2 regions of the Thalassotalea coralli genome follow, and region 1 is predicted to be linked to the other one. Evidence: riboswitches for the same ligand, from Rfam matches in the RefSeq annotation. Region 1 holds a riboswitch; the other holds the start of a gene.

What was found. Region 1 has a riboswitch for cobalamin ahead of ACOB80_RS18175 (ABC transporter ATP-binding protein). Riboswitches for the same ligand answer to the same signal wherever they lie in the genome.
Region 2: another riboswitch for cobalamin. It lies ahead of ACOB80_RS03320 (cobaltochelatase subunit CobN); the one in region 1 lies ahead of ACOB80_RS18175 (ABC transporter ATP-binding protein).

The regions. Positions count from the first base shown of each region.
Region 1 covers NZ_JBVVBK010000007.1:333,783-337,152, reverse strand. The annotation lists gene cobT (nicotinate-nucleotide--dimethylbenzimidazole phosphoribosyltransferase) at 1-16, opposite strand, end outside; gene ACOB80_RS18180 (FecCD family ABC transporter permease) at 19-1,008, opposite strand; gene ACOB80_RS18175 (ABC transporter ATP-binding protein) at 1,005-1,784, opposite strand; cobalamin riboswitch at 1,869-2,053, opposite strand; gene ACOB80_RS18170 (hypothetical protein) at 2,197-2,592, opposite strand; gene ACOB80_RS18165 (hypothetical protein) at 2,765-3,181, opposite strand; gene ACOB80_RS18160 (M20 family metallopeptidase) at 3,333-3,370, opposite strand, start outside.
Region 2 covers NZ_JBVVBK010000001.1:731,705-735,074, forward strand. The annotation lists gene ACOB80_RS03310 (cryptochrome/deoxyribodipyrimidine photo-lyase family protein) at 1-1,324, shown strand, start outside; gene ACOB80_RS03315 (DUF2256 domain-containing protein) at 1,324-1,467, shown strand; cobalamin riboswitch at 1,565-1,709, shown strand; gene ACOB80_RS03320 (cobaltochelatase subunit CobN) at 1,825-3,370, shown strand, end outside.

The DNA of each region.
Region 1 (3,370 bases):
GTTCGATGGTAAACATGACTACATCCTACGCATTAAGAAAAGAAAGAAGATACTGCCGATGACCGAAGTGATAACGCCGATAGGAATTTCTTGCCCAGCAACGATGGTACGTGCAATAACATCAACCCATATCAAGAAGCAGCCACCAATAAAGCCAGCACTTAGCAGCAACTTCGCCGTGGTAATACCAAAAAACGGTCTTACGATGTGCGGGATCATCAAGCCAACAAAAGCAATGCCACCACAATAAGAAACGATAACAGCAGTCATGGCCGCACAAGCAACAAGCGCCACAATGCGCACTAACGCAACATTAACGCCTAGCGTTCTTGCACTTTCGTCAGAGAGTAATAGCGCATCTAATTGACGTGAAAAGACTAAGGCGAGTAAACAGCAGCATAAAATCACAGGAACAACCACAGACAGCGCCATATAATCTGCTCGAGCAACTGAGCCCATCAGCCAGAAAATGACGCGATTTGCCGCAAATGCCTCACCAAAATATAAGATAAAGCTGGTAAATGCGCTCAACATAAAAGAAACAGCAACGCCGGCAAGCAATAAATGCTCTATTCGGCGCCAGCTGTTATGCATCAACACTAAAACAACGATAAAGACCGCAAATAGCGCACCTAAAAATGCGGCAACAGGAACTGAAAACACCTGCCAAGGTGGCGGCAATAAGCTTGCTAAAGTAGCACCTAGACCTGCGCCAGAAACGATACCGAATAAGTAAGGGTCAGCAAGTGGATTTCGAGTGACATTTTGCATCAAGGCGCCCGCTGCTGCTAAAGCAAACCCAGCAAAGAAACCCATAATGACTCGAGGCAATCTAATGTCGACTAAGATGGTCTCGTAAATGGGACGTTGGCACTCATCGGTTAAACACTGCCAAACATTTTTAAAACCTAGTTCTGCCGTACCGAAGCCCATCGCTAACAACATAGAAGTAATGGTGATGGCCAGTAATAGCAATGATGATTGCCAAAAAGATAATCGTTTGATCATGGCTGAACTCCGGCAAAGGAAACACGTAACTTATGCGTAATCGGATGTTCATCCACTAAGCAATCTAAGTGGAACACTTCTTTGATAAGTGCTTCTGTTAAGACTTGTTCAGGTTCCGCGAAAGCAAGTGCTCGGCCCTGATGAATCAACAATAAGCGATCGCAATACTGCGCTGCTAAATTAAGATCGTGAATTGTCATCACCACGGATAAACCGAGTTCTTTCACGAATGACAATATCTGATGTTGATAATAGATATCTAAATGATTAGTAGGTTCGTCCATAATCAACAACTTAGGTTGTTGAACGAGGGCTCGAGCAATCATACAGCGCTGTTGCTCACCACCAGATAAGGTACTAAACACTTGCTCTCGTTTATCGAGTAAATCTACTTTGATTAACGCATCGGTCACCGACTTTCTGTCTTGGTCGGTATCTCGCTCAAAATAAGACTTGTGAGGAATAAGCCCCATGGCAACAATATCGTTTACAGACAAGGCAAAAATAGCATCGTATTGCTGGCCTACAACTGCCACTTTCTGAGCAACTTCTTTGCGGCTAAGTAAGTTAAGCGGCATATCGTCTAACGTAACATTGCCCGAATCAACAGTATTTTCTTGGTATAAACATTTAAGTAGCGAAGTTTTGCCTGCGCCATTAGGACCAACAATACCAACAACTTCACCGCAATTCGCAGCAAAGCTAACGCCATCAACAATAACCTTATTGTCGACCTGCCAGGTAATGTTATCTGCTTGTAATCGTTGACTCGCCATAATCCACTAAAAACATCTATTCAGTGCAGGCGAACAGAAAGGCTAGACGAAAATCATCTAGTACTTACCGAGTAACCCGCACGGTGTGTAAAAAATTTCATGGCAGGTCTCCTGACTTATAGGGGTAACCCAAGCTTCCCCTTCCCAGTCAAAAACCAGTGGATGAAAACTCAGCCCTACTTACAGTTGCGGGAACAGTTGTGGACTTACACCACATTCCCTTTTAAGCGGATTTATTTAGAAAAATGAACATTAAGATCACTTAAACAAATCTGCACCATAAAAAGCGGCGACACTCTAGCACAGAAAACAAGCTTTTACCAAGAATTAGAAGTATAGACGTCCAAAACGGCAAATTTATAATGTATACCAACTTGAGTGGGTAAATTTGAAAATAAGATGGATAAGATAACTACCAAGGACCGATCATGTAATCTAAGGTAGATAAAAACAAACTCCAACAAAATGCAGGAAGAGCACTCACCAATATGTACCAGTATCGAGCGGGACTCTTGGTTATTTGATTAACGATTTGAGCTAAAATAAAAGATAAGAAAGCAATCAGCAGAAAACCACCGATAAGCCCATAGAAAAAAAATGATGTAGTACCAGAGTTAAAGGCACTTTCAACAGTGACAGAACCATTAACCGAGTATGGGCCAAAATACCCAAACAATGGCACTGGGTAACGAAAAAACAGCATAAACGCTATTGACGTAATCCAGTTAAATAGTATTGCTGCAAGCAACACCCACCTGTTAAACGTGATACTCGCGGATTGCGCTGAGTTATCCGTGTGAATATCCATTATTTCGCTTACTCCTTAGTCCATCAAGCTACATATCAAAACAGTAACTGTATTACAAATCAAGCACTTCTCCACACTGGTTCACATAAAAAAAGCCAACCGGTTAAGGTTGGCTAGGACAAGAAATGTTGCGAGCATTTTCTTTAATTCAATAAAACACGTTTAGCTGATGTTACTTAACGATGACCTCGTTACCGTTAACTACGTAAACGTTATTTCCCTCAGTTACACCAGTACACTGTTGATTAGGACCAGAACACCAAGCATCAACTACCTTCAGTTCACCTTTAACTTCAACAATATAGCGCCAGCCATAAACAGTTTGTTGCTTTTTGGCTGCTTGACGTTTTGCACCAATTAATCCACCGACAACCTTGGCAGCATCGTTACCGCTACCAGAGCCAAAAGCTGAACCTATGCCAACACCAACGGCTGCACCTAATAATGGCTTACCATCTTTACCCGCTTTTGTCGTAATAACTTCAGCTTTTTTAATGACGCCCTCTTCAACGGTAGACTGAGCGAATGTTGCAAAACTTAAACCCATCATAGCAACGGCAGAAATTAGGGTGACTAAATACTTTTTCATTTCGGCTTCCTGTTTCGATTCAATGACAACAGTATAGGTGTTACATTCCTGTTTCATTGTTAACAATTGTTAACTGAGTGAAGCAATTTGTAGCTGCTTTTTTAACCAAGCAGCTACTAGAGGTAAAATTGATAGGTTGCTTTAAGGAAAACTAAGCGACATTTTCTATGTCTTCTGACGATTGCTGAG
Region 2 (3,370 bases), on a different contig from region 1:
CACTCACTATAGTAAAAGGCATTGGCAATTCGTCGCACAATCACTTTTAGACATTCAGAGTCGATTGCCTAGTCGCTCTTTATTGTGCGCGAATGAGGATATGTTAGCGCTGTTGTCAAGTCTCCACGAAAAATTCGACATTCGCTATTTATTTTCACATCAAGAAGTAGGCTTAAGTAATACCTTTCAGCGTGATAAAGACGTTATGACATGGTGTTACAACAATGAAGTTCACTGGCACGAGGCTAATTATGCTGCTGTTATTCGAGGTAAACCAAATAGAATTGGTTGGGACAAGCACTGGAGCGACGTGATGAGAGCTAACGTTGAAAATGTTGACCCAAATACTGTGAATTGGATGACAACTGATGAAAGCGATGTTGCATCGACGGCTCAATTATTAGCTTACTTTAATATTGGTGAGACTAACTGGCAGCAAGGAGGGGAGAATGAGGCATGGCAGGTATTAGAGTCATTTTTTTCAACACGTGGTAAAAACTATGCGTTTAACTTATCTTCACCGGAACAAAGCCAAGTATATTGCTCAAGACTGAGTGCTTATCTTGCTTGGGGTAATATTAGCCTAAGGCAAGTTTATCAAAGCCTTTTGTCTCATTGGAAAAAGCCAGGATGGCGACGTAGCTTGGTTGCATTTAGTTCAAGACTTCATTGGCATTGTCACTTCATTCAAAAGTTTGAAAGTGAGAGTGATATGGAGTTTCGAGCCGTTAATAAAGGCTATGAACACATGCCTAGAATGGCAGGAGAGCTATCTGTCGTTCGTTTAGCTGCATGGAAATCAGGCAAAACTGGTATTCCAATGGTTGACGCATGTATGCGCTGTCTGCTCGTAACTGGCTATATTAACTTTAGAATGAGGGCTATGCTAGTCAGCTTTTTGTGTCATCACTTAGAAGTTGATTGGCGCCTTGGGGTAAAACATCTAGCAAGTGTTTTTTTAGACTTTGAACCGGGTATACATTACAGCCAATTTCAAATGCAAGCGGGTGTAACTGGAATTAATACCATAAGAATCTATAACCCAGTAAAACAAGGACTGGAGAAAGACCCCGATGGCTATTTTGTTAAACGTTGGCTACCAGAATTGAGCGAAATCCCAGAAACTCTTGTGCATCAGCCTTGGAAACTCACAGTAATGGAACAAGCAATGTATGCCATTGAGCTAGGAGTTGATTATCCTTCACCAATCGTTGATCTCGAAGAGAGTTATAAGAAAGCCCAGCAGCTGCTTTGGTCATGGAAAAACAATCCAGAGGTAGTGCAAGAAAAGCAACGAATATTAAGTCGCCACGTAAGACAGTAATGAAGAAATTTGATTTACCAACTAAAGTTTGTGTCGTTTGTAAACGACCGTTTCGATGGAGAAAAAAGTGGCAACGCAAATGGAACGCAGTTAAATACTGCTCAGAACGTTGCCGACGCAGCCGAATGAAAGTTCAAATATAACTTCGTCATTTAATACAATATAAAAGTTGTATTTTTGAGCAATTAATTGACTTTGCGAACCTTTCCCTGTAAAAAGTTCGCGTTTTCTATGTGTTTGAAAAAGCAATTGCTTATTGATAACGCCATGGAATCCGGTGCTGAATATCTATCGTCAGTTATTTATTTAAATTCCGGAGCTGTACTCGCAACTGTAAGTGTTTTAACAACACGAGCCAGATACATGTCATAGAAACACTACTTTTCGGGCGAGAATACTCGATATAGTTTCAAGGTGGTTTTTTGACACAGGTTTCTTAGCTGTTCAGAGCTTCTTGTCTATGTTCTCGCAATTGCTTTATAAGACGTTGGCGAGAAATCATGCGCAATTATTTTCTTTTTGTTTTTCTGCTACTGAGCAGTTCACACTTTGTTTGGGCAACCCAAAGTAAAAGTGATTTACTCATTCTAACCTCTCAACGTAATGCCGAGACCATTGCCGAAGCTGCTCGTTTATTTTATTTGGCAAACCCGAAATTCAGTCACCTTAAAATCACCGCACGTACAGATACACAATTATGGGCACTAACGCCCAAGCAACGAGCAACACTCATCGAAAATAGCCAAGCGGTTTTAGGCTTTGGCCTTTATGGTGCAAGTGTCGCTAACCTAAGACCTCTGCTGGTTAACGACAATCAACAACGACTTATCATGAGCAGTGACCACCGTTTAGTGGCGCTTAGCCAGTTTAATCGAAAGACAATTTTTGATAATTCACAGCAACTTAAAGCCCTCGCTAAAGCCTTGCCTGGCGAGTCATTTCAACAAGATTTACAAGACCAACTTAACGCCAATCCAGCGCAGTCTGAATGGTTGATGGCTAGAGCCTATTGGCATGCTGCTGGCGCTGAAAACACAGCGCAATTGTTTGCTTGGATGTTTGAACAGATGGGACATGGTACTGACGTAAAACCCCCGTTTCCGACGCCACAACTTCGTTGGTACTTTAACGATGAATTTCATCATCAATTACCGAAGACAAACTTAAACAAATTGACTGTGAATGAGCCTATTATTGCCATTATCGATCATGCAGGCGGCGGAAGACCCGCGGATGCTAAGTTATTACGTCAAGTTTGTCTGCAAGCAAAAGATAAATTTAACGCGCATTGTCTCGCCGCATTAGCTTATTGGGGCGAAGCGGGCGTATTAGCAGCTAAAGCTTTATTGCCTTTAAAAGACAAATTAGCAGCGGTGGTTATGCTACAAGATTTTGTTATTGGTGGCGGTGAAGGGCGCGAACAAACCACTGAATTTCTACAGCAACTAAATGTTCCGGTAATTAAAGCGATTAAAGTGCGCGATCGCAGTTCAATTGAACGACAACTTTCATCAGACGGTTTAGCGCAAGATAAGGTGTACTACCAAATCGCCATGCCTGAACTTCAAGGAGCTAGCCAACCATTAGTTGTCGCTACTTTAGGGAAACCTTTTATCGATCAAAGCACGGGAATAAAAGTACAAGGCGTTATCGCTGAACAGAGTGGCATCAACTCTGTGTTAACACGCATTAACAACTGGCATAAGTTAAAAGTTAAGGAAAATAAAGATAAGCGTGTTGCTATTGTTTATTACAACCACCCTCCGGGCAGACATAACATTGGCGCTGATAACTTAGACGTACCTGCGTCGATTTGGCAAATTTTAAATAAGTTGAAGGCTGAAGGTTACAACACAGGAAAGCTGCCTAATTCTCAAGAAGAACTCTTAGACCTGATGCAAGCACAGGGCGTTAATCTACCAAGAGATTCTGCAGCGTTAGCGTCCATGAGTAACACTATAGAAACCATGTCTGCTACTGATTACCAATCATGGTTTGAAGCTTTACCTGATACGGTCAAGCATGAAATGGAGCACGGCCCTTTTG